Regions from separate parts of the Paenibacillus sp. FSL H8-0175 genome, predicted to be linked through region 2. Evidence: riboswitches for the same ligand, from Rfam matches in the RefSeq annotation. Region 2 holds a riboswitch; each other region holds the start of a gene.
The links. Region 2 has a riboswitch for cyclic di-AMP ahead of MHH46_RS02790 (hypothetical protein). Riboswitches for the same ligand answer to the same signal wherever they lie in the genome.

Region 1 (3,993 bases), 510 kb from region 2:
ACTTTAGGCTGGCGGAAATAGAGCCCAAGACGCTCTCTCGCTGGACGTTAAGTGTAACTAAACTACTTGAAACCGTGCTCGGAACTCTTGTCTGGTGAGGTGAATGATTGTGAGAACATCGATAACCCGCGGCTGGCAAAGCATGAAGGAGCAATTTTATATTTTAATTCTGCTCTTCATCTACCGACTGCTCTGGGGCTACTTTATGTATGGTTTCATCCGATCTGCTATTATTCCAATTCTACTGCGCTATCCAGATAAAGACGCCGGCGGCAGCGGTATGGGCAGACTGTTGTATTATATCGAGGGACAGTTCAGCTTGAATACTGACCCTGCGATACGCACTTGGTTATGGATGCTTCTAGGACTTGTTGTCTTGCGACTTCTGCTTTCTCCTTTCATAAGGGCAGGATTGCTGCATGAGCTGCACCAGGAGCGAAAGGGCGAGCGCGGGCTGTTCTTTTTCCCCGGCATGAAGATCTATGGACTACCTGTCTTAGTCTTTAGCCTAATCGAATGGGTGCTGACCCTGCTGCCGCTTTACTGGCTTGCTCCAAAAATGTACGGGCTGTTCTTATCCTCTTTGTTTAACTACACTTTGTTACTTCATTTAGTACCATACGTATTGGCATGGCTTATATATATTTTTATCGTGCGCCTGTTTCTTCTATATATGCAGTTTGGTTACACCGGCGGTACAGGAATGTTCTCCTCACTGTTCATCTGCTTGCGGTCACTGATTCCTGCTATAGGTGTTTCCATTGTACTTGGTGCGGGAGGCTTGCTCTTACTGCTAGTGTGCGGACTGACGGGTCTGTTCTGTCCCGGCCTGCCGGCACTTATAATACGGCAAATCTCACCACTACCTTCTACGCTCTTAAAAATGTGGGGAATCTCTGCACAATATCATCTATGGTGTAGCAAAGCATTTCCACAATAAATTAACCTTATTTGACATAATAAAAAGGTCCCAATTCCTGTATTCAGGAGCTGGGACTTTTTCTCATTACGGATAACTTAAGAGTATTTGCAAAATCATAAAAGCTCTGTTACAATAAGTCCTGTGCTATTAGTAACAATTTTGTAATCAATTGAAACGATTCCTACATAACTAAATGTATTTATCGTAAGTGTAACTGTCGAAACGTCATTCTCTTGGTGCTTAACACGCCTAATTCCTTTGCACCGGGAAGTGGGGGAACCATATTTTGGGTGAATTGATCTCGCTTTACAGGGATCATAGGGAATCTTCTACCGAACCCTTAAGCTAACCTCGCAGGCCTTGGAAGGAGTACATCTTTTGAAAAGACATAATTTAAGAAAAAAATGCGTCGCTGCGGCGCTAGGACTTGTAATGGCATTATCTATTGGTGGAGGAAGCGCCTTTGCCGACTCTAAGATGGACACTGTAATCTCAAAGACTATTGGAGTTGCCTATAAAACCGGAGGTACAAGCACTGCCGGATTTGATTGCTCTGGATTTACAAAATATGTATTCAAGAATGTGGGTCTTACTTTACCTCGTACATCAAAAGCTCAATATAGCGTTGGAACTGCTGTATCCAAAAGCAATCTGCGTTCTGGTGATCTAGTGTTCTTTAACACACTTGGCAATGGAGTATCCCATGTCGGCATTTATGTTGGAAACGGAAAATTCGCACAATCGTCCTCTTCGCGTGGAGTGACCATCACTTCACTCAGTCAGGCCTACTGGGCCAATCGTTATGTTGGCGCTAAAAGAGTAATGAGTACTTCAGCTTATCAAGCTGTAGCCTTCGATTGAAACCTTCCTCACAACTATAACCTCATAATTACAACTATATGAACCTGAATCTGATTATTCCCGTAATCAAATTCGGGTTTTTCTTTTTTCCATAATATATTTTTACACTAATAGAGCCCAATTGAAACACGTTTATTTGATAAAAATTGCAATTATATTAAAAATTAGGTCATTATTAACGCTTACATATGCCTTTCTACCGTAAAAATGCCAATTTTTCTGCATTAATATGTTAAAAACGATTGCCAAGCGGCTTTCTGTTTGTTACAATTAGCGCAGTGAGATTTTAGTAACATTTTTGTAATCATTAAGTTGTTATTTACAAAGGTTTTGTCATGTATTGATTACAAGCTAATCCTAATCAACAGTATGAGCCGAGTTTCCTAACTATTAGGAAAACGGGGGAACCAACTTTGGGTGAATTGACCTCCATTATATAGAGGGGTCATAGGGGACCTTCAACCGAACCCTTAAGCTAACCTCGTAGGCATTTGGAAGGGGTATACACTTTTGAAGAAGAAGTTAGCAGCAGCAGTACTAAGCTTTTCCATCATCCTCACCATCGGAGCAGGAAGCGCTTTCGCAGATTCCAAAATGGATAAAGTGATTGACAAGGCCATCGGTACTAAATACGTATCCGGCGGTATATCCACTAACGGATTTGATTGCTCCGGATTTACAATGTATGTGTTTGATAAGATTGGCATTAACCTTCCACACCAATCAGGTTCCCAATATCAAATGGGCACAGCAATCTCCCGTGATGATATAAGAGCCGGAGATCTTGTATTCTTCAATACAAGTGGCAAAGGTGTCTCCCATGTCGGCATTTATGTCGGTGAAGGTAAGTTCGCACACGCTTCTACCTCACGCGGTGTTACGATTAGCTCTCTGAGTGATAGCTACTACGTGAAACGCTACGTTGGTGCTAAGCGCATTATGAGCACAGACGCTTACCAATCGGTTGCTGCTGAATCGGAAGACAATGATGATGTCCAATAAGTAACGTACATAGGCTCTTTTCCAAGGTAACTCTTGGAGGAGAGCTTGTTTTTTTGTCTTATTACTTATTTACCCCTCTCATAATTTGTAAAACATTCCTCTCATATAAAGTTTCTGAGTCGAACCTCCCCCATTTTGTATATAATTAGTAATATAGCAATGTCCTCGTGAAAGGAGATCGTTGACCTTATGATAAATCCCTCGGTAACTTTTCATGTTGTTCCTATGGAGGCAATTCACGGAGAAGCTATTTGTAAGTGGAGCTATACGCCCCCATATAATATTTATGGCTGGATGCCGTGGGAGCAGATGCAGGCTCTTGGCATCGAGTTTGGCGATCCGCAGCTCCGGGAGGAACAATATATCTCCATATTAAATGAACAAGAGATTTTGTGCGGATTCGCACAGTTGTTCCCGATGGAAGGAGTCGTTCGTTTAGGAGTTGGGATGCGCCCCGATCTATGCGGCCATGGTTTAGGCAAACTATTCGTAGATGCCATCGTCCAGACAGCCTTGAATCGTTATCCTGATCGTGAGATAGATCTAGAAGTCCTGACCTGGAACCAACGCGCCATTCGAACTTATCAAAAATGTGGATTTACGATTACAGATACGTATGAACGCCGCACACCTACAGGAGACAAACCTTTTTATTGCATGGTCTATGACAAATGATATTAAATACCATATATTTCATGAGAATGATTGTATTCTCGTTCATTTTTTTGTCACAAACCCTATGATAACGCTTCACCATAAGCTATAATGTAGGGAGCAGCTTACATAGAAGGGACGAATTGGGATGCAGAAATGGATCATGAGCGGTTTGTTTTTTGCCGCCTGTGCCTTTGCGGTAGTACTCATGTTTACACTTCCGGGTAAAGAAGAGGTAGCGGAAGAAAATAAGCCCACGATGCCGGTAGTTCAACTGGACGCAGCAAAGGCAGAAGCAACCGTGAAAGCCAGCTGTATCACCTGTCACGGCGATCAGCTTCAAGGTGGAGTTGGACCAAGTCTTCAGAATGAAGGTGGCCAGCATGACGCTGAGGAAATCTATAGCATCGTCACTAAAGGACGTGGCCAAATGCCTTCCTTTAAGGAGAAACTAGCGCCTGAAGAGATCGCCAACGTCGCACTCTGGCTCTCAGAGAAAAAGTAACCCACCCAAGCAACTAAAAACGCCCGTGTATGAGATAGGTGACTATCTC
Region 2 (3,993 bases):
GGCCATATTTGTGGAAAAGCTTCAATTAAAGGCTCCTGAGTCCGTTAGATGCTTCATGCGCTTAAAGATTGTCTGAATTCTAGTCAGTGACTAAATTATAGAAAGATTTGCGCTCGTTAGTATATCCGTTTGGGTGGTCATCTGCTCCCGTAGAGCTCTAAGCTGTGTTTTCAGTGCGGGAACACTTTTTTGCAGAATAATGCTTATTTGAGAAAGAGGCAGCTTTAGGCCGTACCACATGACCTTCACAAGCTGTTCCTCCCAAGGTAATGCCTTAGCCGATAGAAGCGAGCGCCGGGCAAAAGAATCAGCACACTGGTGAATACAAGTGCGGTAAGCGTGGATAGAGAATAACTGAGGATCAAAATCATCCTGACGATATATTTTATGAAGCTCTGTGAAGGTGCGGATAGTAATCTTGTCTGCCTCATTAGATTGTTCTAACAACATGGAACTAAGTACGTAGACTTCATTAGTATACTTTTGAACACACTCTGCAAATTTAGTACTGTAGGTGGACTCGGGAGGTAAGGGGTCAGGCATGGTGAACACGATCCTTTCAGATTGAGAGATTTGCTTGAATCTATAATATAGAAAAGTAAGAGATGGATTTATTGATGAGATCGGCGGTGTCTGGTTCCGGGCAACTGTGTTTCTGCTGGGAGGCAGTGGATAAAGCTTTGGAAGGTTTGTAGTAGAGCCGTTCACTTCTGGAATTGCTCCCCCCTGCTGCAACACTGTACAGACGCCCTTGCTGAATATGCCCTGCCAAGGATTTACCCTGGAGCTTGGCCTTTAAATCCTGCAAAGCACCCTGAACTAGCTCAAGCTTAACCTGCTCCCAATCTGAACCTTCGCGGCGGACCTTATCCAGCGCTTCTTCAAGACGGCAATGACAGATGGCCCGTAAAAAAGAACTCCATTTAATAAGATCGAAATTTTTGGTGTTGGCAGAGATCAGACAAGCCCCCCAACTGCAGCCTCCCTTACAGGTGAGCTTCAGAATACCATAACGGCAGCCTTCAGCCCCTTCCATTCCATAGTGAATAGGCTCGGGTTCATCCAATACAAATACTTCAATGCGGGATAGTCTGCGCTGGTCCATAGTAGGGTTCCTCCTTAGATTTCCAAAAGCTTTAAGTCAACATGATGAGTGACACTAGCCTTTTCTACACAAGCGAGCATCTCCATTTTATTCTCACAGACTGCGGTATGCTCTAGCCATAGTCGGAACTTCTCTTTTCGTATAACAGATAGATGTAAGGGAAAGGTGCTGCGGGATCTCAAGACATACCAACCGGCGCTTACATCTTTCCAAGGCTCCTTGAAGGCTGTAAACCACGGGAGCTTTTGGTGTGATGACCAATCCTGCTGCTGCTGTTGTTCTCGAATTTTTTTATATATCTCATATACAATCTTAGAGTCTAAACAGTCTTTACAAGAAGAAGGTGTGCTGAACTGGCGAAGGGCTTGGATCTGGTTCTGGCCAAATGCATAGCCTACAATGTACCTGTGATTATGTTCTTCGAACCACAAGGCCCCGAAACAAACGTAATTTAGACTTATCGGCTCAAGCAGCCCTTGATGTATCCCTAAATAATAGTGCTTCAAAACATTCACCCCATCCAGCGTGCTATCACCTAATAAGCTTAGGTAACGCAAAAACCGCAGCAAGAGGAGGACCTCTGCTGCGGTTTTGGATTACAGGCAGATATACCTGGGCCAAAGCGTGGCGGATCAAGGGTCTCTCTCTTTACGCTTACGAGGTTAGCTGTCGGATTCGGACGGTGAGAGTCGCCCTACCTATTGAGACTTATGCAGTCTCCTTTGGATTCACCCCAAGTAGGCCAGATGGCCTGATGGTTCCCCCGTTCCCTGCGAATGCAGGAACTCAGCGTTGATTGTTTTTCATGAATTAGATTCAACCCGAATCATACTCTTTTCAAGATTTTCTGTAAAAAACGGAAAATGTTCTTTTAGAGCAATTTTAACCATATCCTGCCGACTACGACTGAAAAACGAGGTAAATAGGTATTTATGGCGTGTTATCGCGCCTCTTTCTCGCTCAGCCTCAGCTTCTTGCGTTTCTACCTATAATGGGAATTTGCAGTATTTTCGCTCTAAAAAGGTGAATAAAATCACATGTATTATAGATAGCGATTAAACGCTCCAAACTCGAGTAAACAAGAGATATAGAGAGATTAGATATCAAGTAAGCGCTATCTAATGGGAAAATAGTTTTTAATTTGCATTATTTTGGCATCATTCAGGTTTTACAAGTCTTCGTGCATAAGAGTATGATTACTCCTGTTTCAACGACAATCGAATATTTGATCCGCTTAATTTCCGGTAAGGAAAGCGGGGGAACCAACAATCGGCAGCCGATGTGAGAGTCGGAAGCCGGTTATGGGGTGAATCCTGTAGAGGGTGTGAGTGAGCTCGCATCTATACAGGTAGGGCGACTCTCACCGCCCGAATCCGACAGCTAACCTCGTAAGCGTATGGAGAGAGGATGAGTGCAATGTGACCGCTAGCGAGCCACAGAGGAGATCCTTTGTGGCTTTTTGCTGTGCTCTTAGAAGCAAAGCATTTATGGAGGCCTCCCCTAAGAGGTCGCTAAATTCATCATTAGCGGTATTTGTAAGGCAGCGTCTAATGACGTGACACAACCGAGCTTTAGGTTGTGCCCGAAAATGACGATAGGTCAACATCCTTTCGGAGATTTTCGTTGCCTCCTTGTTGTAAATGAGCAGGAGGAGAAAAAAGATGACGGATCAGAATGAATATGTGCTTGTATGTGCGCCTACAAAGGCGGGAGAACATTTCATTAAACTTCTGAAGTTCAGGGGTATTAAGATGGCGGGATTAACCAACAATGTGGCTGAGAAAGCTTTACTTGAGGAGCTCGGGATTGAGCAGGTTATTCTAGTGGATACCCGCCATCAGAGCACTTGGTTTCGCCCATCGTTCCCGGTAGGCAGGGTATATCTGTTTGAGAGCAGCTTTCCGCTTTGCTGCCGCTATATTCAGATGTGCCGTACCTGGACGACACAGCCGATTTTTGTGATTACAAGTTCAATAAATCCTAGATTGGTCTATAAAAGACTTGGTGCGAGCTATGTAATCTATTCCCATAGTGGTGATGCTGATTTTCTAATTGATAGATCACCTCATCAAGGATAATGGAAGGAGTGCGGAAGATATGATGGATCTGTATATGGTGGCTTCGTTAGCTGTAATTTACGGGTTATTTTATGGTTTTATGCGCTGGTGCGCAGGTGTAGTTGAGGATACGGGGAGGGATAAGCTGTGATTCTAGTAATCGCTGTTACCCTACTGTTGTTTATATATCTGGTTTACGCGTTGATTCATCCTGAGAAATTTTAAGGAGGGGCATTCATGGGCATTTTGCAAATAGTCGTCGTAATTGTAATTCTCATCTTGCTGGTCAAGCCGATGGGAACGTATTTATATCATGTATTTTCTAACGAACCGAATCGTACGGATCGCTGGTTTGCAGGCACAGAGAAAGGTATTTATAAGCTGATCGGCCTGAAAAAACGGGACGGAATGTCCTGGAAGAAGTATGCACTCAGCTTTGTTTTAACTAATATCGTACTGGTTGCTTTCAGTTATATTTTTCTGAGATTACAGCGGGGATTGCCGCTGAACCCGAATGGAATTGCCGATATGGAACAGACGCTTTCATTCAATACGGTGATCAGCTTTATGACCAATACGAACCTGCAGCATTATAGCGGGGAGACGGGACTATCGTATTTTTCACAAATGGCAGTCATCACGATGATGATGTTCACGTCTGCAGCGAGCGGATTTTCTGTTGCGGTTGCTTTTGTCAGAGGGATTACAGGACAGAAATCAGTCGGGAACTTTTTCGAGGACTTCGTAAAAGCACATATTCGTGTATTCATTCCATTAGCTCTGCTAGTTTCATTGGTGCTGGTAGGATTGCATGTGCCACAAACGCTCAAG
Region 3 (3,993 bases), 1.8 Mb from region 2:
GTACAAAGCATAAATGATAAACATAATGACAGAGGTAATCTGTGCTTCTAGCCCTTCGCCCGTTGATTCAGGCAGCATATTATAGGTGCTGATCATCATGATTACAAAATAGGCTGAGCTTAGGAATACTCCACGTTTAAAGGAAGTATGCTCTCTTCTAAGAATACTGTAGACGAGTGCCAGAATTCCTAAAATCAGTGTGGGTATACCGTAACCGAATAATGTTAGCTTTTCCGCTAAAGAGGTCTGTCCTTGTACGTAGGAGGTATGCCAAGCCGGTGCAGTGAATCCGGCATTAAAGCTGGATACCTGCTCTCCACTGAAATCAAAATAATAGTGCAATAAGGATTCGCCGACCTGAACAGTACTATCCGTATACACTAGCCCATGGCTTCCTGTATTCGATTCAATTTGTAGCTTGGCAGGATTTACTTCCCATTCCTGAAGCCAAGGACGAGCAAGATTCTCCTTCTGCGCTAGAGTGAGGTCAGCTCCCTTGTCCTCTTTTGCACCAACGGAAGCGATGCCTGACCCCTCTTCGGAGACAACTTTTGCAGCCTTTGAGAAAGCGACAATCTTACCGGTATACATATTGAGGTCAACGATGATTTGCGGTTCTTGCTCCGCTGAAGGAGTAAGCGTTGCCCGAAAGACATCAAAAGGATATTTTTGATCCAATTTTTTCTTGGTGTAGTCCTCCACAAGCTTCTCGCGAGACATATAACCATAAAAGGAAGAGTCCGTCTGGTAAAGTACATTCCATTGATCGTTTGGTGCTTCGGTGTAGTTGAGCTTTTGTTCTGCGAATAATATGGCTTGGTCACGGGCTTCTGCCTTGCTAATGACGGTGGTATCTTCACCTGTAGGGCTACTAAGCAGTGAAGGGGAAATCTGAAACATAATAAATAGAATAAGACCGATAATGCCCGAGATGATGAGCCTCTTGGAGAGGGCACGTTGCTGTAAGGGCTGGCCGACGGGATTCATGTAACGCCTCCTTGTTATGTACTGACAATGTTATGTTCCATTATAGTATTAGTGCCTGGTTGGTTACAAAAAACATTATATGTTCTTTTTATGGGTAATAGAGATAGTATAGAATAGTCATGTGAATTTATACCATGAATTTTATCGTGTTCATTTCTGCACGAATGATGAGAATCGGTGTAATTGCAGGGAAAACACGGAAAAGTGATGAGAAAAGGCACTCCTTTTGATGCAGTCTCTTTAAACCGCATTTTTTCATGTGAATGAGCATTAATTGTGTCTTTGTGAATTCACTAAATAACGTATATAATTTGTATGCAATTGTATAGTAGCCGAATTTCTGGTGAAAACGGGGGAACCATAAGAAGTGATGAAAAGTGGAGTGTACACGATAAATGGCACTTTCATCAGGGGTGAATTTCGTTCTGGGAACGAATAGGGCAGCCTGCACAGTCCGAATCCGACAGCTAACCTCGTAGGCTAATTTACTGCAGGAACCAAGTCAGCATTGGTTTTCCAGTGCTTTTTTTGTTGGAATTTTTGATAAGAAGGTGAGCAAAGTGGCTTCACAGTTTCGCAGGATTTCTGAATTTAAGTTTCTGAAGCTCTCGCCGCCGCAGATACTGGTGCTTGGTTTTGCATCGATCATTCTGATAGGGGCCTTGCTGCTTATGCTGCCCATCTCAAGCACAAGCGGGAATTCCGTGGAATTTATTGATGCATTATTTACTTCAACGTCGGCAACCTGTGTTACAGGGCTTGTTGTGCTGGATACCGGAACTTCGTTCACCATTTTTGGGAAAACCGTAATTATGATCCTGATCCAGATCGGCGGCTTAGGTTTTATGACCATGGCCACTCTATTTTCACTGGTGTTAAAGCGTAAAATATCTTTGCGGGACAGGCTAATCCTACAGGAAGCCATGAATCAAGGCTCTATGGAAGGAATTGTGCGACTGATCCGGAGAGTCCTCATATATTCTCTTGTCATAGAAGGCTGTGCCGCTGTGCTGCTGTCTATTCGCTGGGCTTTTGATATGCCGTTGGGAAAAGCGATTTATTATGGCATATTTCATGCGGTGTCTATGTTTAATAATGCGGGGTTCGATATTTTTGGGGATTTTCGCAGTTTAACTGATTATGTATATGATCCGCTTGTGAATATTATTGTGATGTTTCTGATTGTCTCCGGCGGGATTGGTTTTATTGTAATGTCAGATCTGGTGGAGTTTCGGGTAACCCGCAGGCTGTCTCTACATAGTAAAGTTGTCTTGTCCACCAGCACAGGGCTGATTCTGATCGGAGCTTTGGTTATTTTTATATTTGAGTTTACTAACACTCGTACCCTGGGTTCACTGAATTTCGGCGGTAAAATATTATCGGCCTTCTTTCAATCCGTGTCTCCCCGTACGGCTGGCGCGAACACAGTAGATATTGCTGGACTTCGGCAGGCTACACAATTTTTTATAGTGATTCTTATGTTTATTGGTGCTTCTCCGGGCTCAACGGGCGGGGGGATTAAGACAACAACCTTTACGATGATGATTGGTGCTGTAATTGCTATGCTGCGTGGACGGGAAGATGTTGTGTTGTTCCGTTATCGGCTGGCTCAAGAGCGCATCTACAAGGCATTAACGATCACGCTGCTGGCTTTGTTGTTAATCGCCTCTGTGTCGATGATACTCTCCACAACTGAAGACAGTAATTTCTTGGCAATCTTGTTTGAGACGACCTCCGCCTTTGCTACGGTAGGACTGACTATGGGGCTAACTCCGGAACTGTCAGCGATCGGTAAGATTCTACTCTGTCTGACGATGTTTGCAGGTCGGCTAGGTCCACTAACCTTAGCGTATGCACTCGGTCCCAAACAGGGTAAACCACTGTATAAGTATCCGGAAGGTAAAATAATTATTGGATAGGAGTTAATTAGAAATGAAAGCACAGCAATTTGTAGTAATCGGCTTAGGTCGCTTCGGTTCAAGCCTGGCGCTTGAGCTGATGGAAATGGGCTACGAGGTGCTCGGCATTGACCACCATGAAGAACGCGTGGAGGAAATGAGCGATCAGCTGACGCATACGGTAGTAGCAGATGCTACAGATGAGGGAATTATGCGCTCGCTTGGTGTACGGAACTTTGATTGTGGGATTGTTGCGATTGGTGACAATATGGAGAGAAGCATTCTGGCGGCCATTTTGTTGAAGGAGATTGGAGTCAAGCAAGTGGTGGCTAAGGCAATCTCTATCCTTCATGGCCGCGCACTGTCGCGGCTGGGGGTTGATCGGGTTATTTTTCCGGAGCGGGATATGGGGATTCGTGTGGCACATCAGCTGGTGACGCCCAATTTGCTGGATTATATTGAACTGTCCAAGGATTATAAAATTGTCGAGCTGACCGTACCGTCCTGCATGAACGGCAGAAGCTTGTCTGATTTAAATACAAGAGCTAAATATGGCTGCAGTATTGTTGCCCTAAATAGGGAAAGCGGAATAATCGTCGCTCCAACTGCCCATGATTATTTGAGTGAAGGCGATGTTATGGTACTCATTGGTCCTAATGAAAGTATTGACCGTTTTGAGAGTGAAGTTGTGAACCAAGAATCATAGGAAAAGAAGCTGACTCAAAAGTAGTGAATTCTACTTAGGGGCAGCTTCTTTTTTATGGAGTAAAGAGTAGGAAACGTATTGGATTTTAATATGCCATATGACTATAGACTATGCGTAGTGTTCTAAGATATTGCTTTGGGGGTAGGCGAGTTGCTAGGTGTGATATTCGTACGGCTGTAGTAGATGATTTGTGGTATCTGTGACGGTGAAATATGTGTGGCGAAAAGCGATATGTGTTCTTTGTTTGTGCGATGTACAGAGTGGGTTTGAAACTAGTTGGGGAAAAACTCCCTGAAAATAGCCACTATTCGCTCTAAATGAACGACATTAGGGAATTCCCCTCTAATAAACAGAGGAATTCCTTTATTAGTTAATTACTGAATCGGCCGAAAATAGGGGAGT
Region 4 (3,993 bases), 590 kb from region 2:
TTACAGTCCGGTTTATAGCAGATCCGCCTGTCTCAATGGTATCCGCTTCTACAGCACGCTTAATGGCTACGGTATCGCTTTTGCCTTCAACGACGATTAATTCCTTAATCATATTTCTTGACTCCTTCCAAAAAAAGCAAAAAGAAGAGGATTCGCTCCTCTTCTTTTGGTTAAAGAATGTATAAGTGATGAGCGGTTGCTCTGCGATCAACGAAATGATCATCCAGCGTTCCTTAACGGTTATCATCACTATAGCTTATCAAAGGATTTTTTGCAAAAGCTTCAGTTCTAGTTAAGCTCTGGTTTCACAGGTCCAATCACATAAACGGTACGTGATTTACGGCCGAAATTACGAGCATGGCTCAGGGAATCATAATAGACATCCACTTTATTGCCTTTAATGGCACCGCCAGTATCCTCTGCACGGCGGAATCCAAGCCCATCGATATAAACCCACCAGCCAATAGGAATTACATTCGGATCTACTGCAATTGTACGACCTTCCGTTACGCGTGTTCCGGAGGCAGTTTTAGTACCTATCCCTGGCTCTTCTGACGAATAAGCTGTCATGGAGACGTTCTTAATCATCTTCTTGTACTCAAAGTCTACGCCAGCCTTGCTTGTGACGTTCTTAGTCTTAGCGCTAACTTTAGTCGTTTTGGAGGTAGTGCTTGATTTGGAAGTTGTTGTAGCTTTAGCAACTACAGTAGGCTTAGGAAGTGCTTTAGTACCAACGGCAATGATCTTATCTTTTGTTACCGTTTGTACTTCCTTGCCGATCATGCGCATAGAGGCCAGTTCTCCGTCTTGATAGATCTTTTCAATATGCTGAACCATGACGCCTGGTTTGCCTGCCTGTGCCACTCTAACTGTTCCCACAGTAAGGGAGGGATCTGCTGTCTTAATAACACGGAAAGGTAAGTTAGTTGTTCGCTGTACCGTTTGCTTGTTGATACGAACGATCTTAATCTCCATGTCAGCAGAGATGGTGGTGTCTAACGAAGGAAAAATCTTGTCATAGCCTTCTAGGTTGATACCCAGTTTGTCAATCGCTTGACCGATAGTGTCTTCGGTCGTATATAACGTTTTTGTTGCTCCGTCCGCAGTAAGGCTAAATTTCTGCGCACGATTGATAACGACACGGTCACCGTCTTTTATTTCATCACTCAGACCTAAAGATAATTCATCATGCGGCTGCAGCGAAATTTGCTCTTTCTCCAACACATCACCAAGAAGTGCTTCTCGCGTTTCAAGTGTCTGTGTTTGCCCGTCTATTACTAAAACTAATTGTTTATTACTTTGACCGTGTACGTACAGCAGAATTAACAGCGCGATTGCGATTGAAATCACACCTGCAAGTAAAAGTACGCGAGTATTTACTTGCTCCCACCGTAATGCGAAAGACCTGCTGGATGACTGCGAATCATGGGATACCTCTGGTTGGAATAAGCCCATTCTCTCCATCCTCCTTACATAGCCTCGTCGTCAATTTGTATATCATGAGGACTGAATTTCTTTGACGAAACTATTTGAGATTGTCACAGGATACGCACGTATTAACTTAGCGTCTCCTGCTCATGGATCGCCTGCTCGGCACAGCTACTCCCACACCTGTTATATAACAGTATGCGGGCAACATTCAGTTTATTCAAAAATAAAGAAGCCTAAAAAGAGTTCTCTTGAGGACTCTTTCGTGGCTTCTCCGATGTCAGAATACGCGGGAATGTTTGTGCACGAGGTTGCCTCTCTTACTTGCGCTTACGGGGTTAGCTGTCGGGTTCGGACGAAAGAGAGACGCCCTATTTCAGGTCACCCGCTCACGGCGGTTGCCCTTAAATTCACCCCAAAGACCACGTGAAGAAATCAAATATTGTTCTGCGGCAATTCCTAGTCGTATTCAAGATACAGGCATGCGGCAGTTCAATATTGGTTCCCCCGTTCTCCATACGGAGACTCAGCGAGACGATCCATGAATCAATGGCTGTCACAATAACAACAGCTCACATCACTGAAAAGATGATATCCTGTTTTGATGCATGTTGTAAAGGACGATTCAACCACGTTTACGCAAATATATGGTTAAAATATTGTAATAATCAGCCGTTTTTATATTAAAAAAGTTTAATATATCGGCCATTCTCTATTTTTCACCCGTTTTACTCCTGTTTTCAGACAATCCCAAATCGTTCCAGTGCGTTCGCATACGTAATTTTAGCCAATTCTTCCCATGTTAACCCTTTAATTTCAGCCGCAGCCTCTGCTACTAACTTCACATGAGCACTCTCATTTCGCTTGCCTCGGAAGGGGTGTGGAGTCAAATATGGAGCGTCTGTTTCGATCAATAATCGGTCCAATGGCGTCTGTGCAAGCACCTCTTTAGGCACTCTGGCATTTTTGAACGTGATCGGTCCTCCAAATGACAAATGAAATCCTAGATCTAGACACATTTTTGCGGTTTCCCAGCTGCCTGAGAAAGAATGCATTACGCCACCAATTTCATTTGCTTTTTCCTCCCGTAAAATCCGTACGACATCTTCATGGGCATCACGGTCATGTATGCAGATTGGCATTTTTAGTTCACGGGCTAGTCCAATTTGTTTGCGGAAGACCTCCTGCTGCACATCCTTGGGAGAGGTATCCCAATAATAATCCAACCCAATCTCTCCGATGGCCACCACTTTCTCATGGCTGCAAAGAGAGGCGATCCAATCGAGGTCCCCCTCTTTCATATCAATCGCATCCTGTGGATGCCAGCCCACCGCTGCATAAATATAATCATAAGATTCAGCCAGCTTCATCGTTGAAGGGATCGTTTCCCGATTAAATCCTATATTGATCATCTTGCTAACTCCGGCCTCTACTGCACGAGCTATAACTTCCTCGCGATCCTCGTCGAATTGAGGCGCATCTAAATGTGTATGAGTGTCGAACAGATACATTTTAAAGCTCACTCCTTGTTGTTTTTATCAATAGTTCCATAAATATTTGTATTATTTTGCAAAAATCTCTGCTACAGAAGAGGGCAACCGTGTAAGGGCTTTTTTCAGCTTATCCTGTGGGAAATATAGGTGATATCTGCCACGATGAATCCCGCTTATTGAGCGCACAATATCCGATACCTCTGAAATTTCCCGCAATTGCTCATTCCGATCAAGCAGTAAAATTTGATTATTGTCGAAGGCTGCTCCTGGACGGAACACATCATAAGGCAAATCTGTCGGATAATCAATCTCTAAGTCATATTCTGGGTTAAGTCCCGCTCCCGCAAAACTGCTGCGGATTTCCGTAATCATATCTGTATCCAAATTCTCGATCTCTACATATTTATACAGTTTACGATGAATAAAACGGGTACACAAGTCGCTTAATAACTCATCTTCTTCAAGGGTCCATTGCATAAAAGCAGTCTGTACCAGTGCCTCATCAAGCATTAAATATTGCTTCACTGTTACTTCTCCTCGAAAGAGATCTTCCAGCGGAGCGATCATAAAGCGAAATTTGTACCCCTCTTGGAACAACTCTTTAGCTCTACGGAAGATTTGACGCAAAATAATTTCAGAGCTGCGCGTCACCGGATGAAAATATACCTGCCAGTACATTTGATAACGCGACATTAAATAATCTTCAATGGCATGCATACCTGATTCTTTTACTACAATCCGCCCATTATAAGGACGAAGCATTCTCAAAATCCGATCAATGTCGATGGTTCCATAGTTTACACCTGTATAGTACGCATCACGCAGTAAATAATCCATACGATCAGCATCCAGTGGACTGGAAACCAAATTGACAACAATTTCATGCTCATAAGTCTTAGAGATAACTGAAGCTACTTTACGAGGAAAATCTTCCTCCACATCACGCAATATTTCGGTAATCTCCGTGTCCTCCAAAATAATCCGGCAGGTCCAATCCTCATGGTTCATTTCAAAAGCTTCTTCTATAGAATGTGAAAATGGGCCATGCCCTAAATCATGCAGCAAAGCCGCA

Region 1: linked by a shared signal. The riboswitch ahead of MHH46_RS00545 (C40 family peptidase) and the one ahead of MHH46_RS02790 (hypothetical protein) in region 2 are both predicted to bind cyclic di-AMP.
Region 3: linked by a shared signal. The riboswitch ahead of MHH46_RS26515 (TrkH family potassium uptake protein) and the one ahead of MHH46_RS02790 (hypothetical protein) in region 2 are both predicted to bind cyclic di-AMP.
Region 4: linked by a shared signal. The riboswitch ahead of MHH46_RS00190 (3D domain-containing protein) and the one ahead of MHH46_RS02790 (hypothetical protein) in region 2 are both predicted to bind cyclic di-AMP.

Annotation. Positions count from the first base shown of each region.
Region 1 covers NZ_CP150299.1:111,954-115,946, reverse strand. The annotation lists gene MHH46_RS00555 (M1 family metallopeptidase) at 1-98, shown strand, start outside; gene MHH46_RS00550 (hypothetical protein) at 110-940, shown strand; cyclic di-AMP (ydaO/yuaA leader) riboswitch at 1,159-1,297, shown strand; gene MHH46_RS00545 (C40 family peptidase) at 1,355-1,783, shown strand; cyclic di-AMP (ydaO/yuaA leader) riboswitch at 2,146-2,288, shown strand; gene MHH46_RS00540 (C40 family peptidase) at 2,294-2,785, shown strand; gene MHH46_RS00535 (GNAT family N-acetyltransferase) at 2,975-3,460, shown strand; gene MHH46_RS00530 (cytochrome c) at 3,588-3,944, shown strand.
Region 2 covers NZ_CP150299.1:625,193-629,185, forward strand. The annotation lists gene MHH46_RS02775 (hypothetical protein) at 91-450, opposite strand; gene MHH46_RS02780 (hypothetical protein) at 584-1,105, opposite strand; gene MHH46_RS02785 (hypothetical protein) at 1,120-1,674, opposite strand; cyclic di-AMP (ydaO/yuaA leader) riboswitch at 1,743-1,907, opposite strand; cyclic di-AMP (ydaO/yuaA leader) riboswitch at 2,327-2,516, shown strand; gene MHH46_RS02790 (hypothetical protein) at 2,767-3,183, shown strand; gene kdpF (K(+)-transporting ATPase subunit F) at 3,310-3,387, shown strand; gene kdpA (potassium-transporting ATPase subunit KdpA) at 3,400-3,993, shown strand, end outside.
Region 3 covers NZ_CP150299.1:5,988,772-5,992,764, reverse strand. The annotation lists gene MHH46_RS26520 (CPBP family intramembrane glutamic endopeptidase) at 1-987, opposite strand, end outside; cyclic di-AMP (ydaO/yuaA leader) riboswitch at 1,308-1,483, shown strand; gene MHH46_RS26515 (TrkH family potassium uptake protein) at 1,548-2,906, shown strand; gene MHH46_RS26510 (TrkA family potassium uptake protein) at 2,920-3,591, shown strand.
Region 4 covers NZ_CP150299.1:40,011-44,003, reverse strand. The annotation lists gene rnmV (ribonuclease M5) at 1-112, opposite strand, end outside; gene MHH46_RS00190 (3D domain-containing protein) at 289-1,455, opposite strand; cyclic di-AMP (ydaO/yuaA leader) riboswitch at 1,741-1,970, opposite strand; gene MHH46_RS00185 (TatD family hydrolase) at 2,169-2,939, opposite strand; gene MHH46_RS00180 (HD domain-containing protein) at 2,991-3,993, opposite strand, start outside.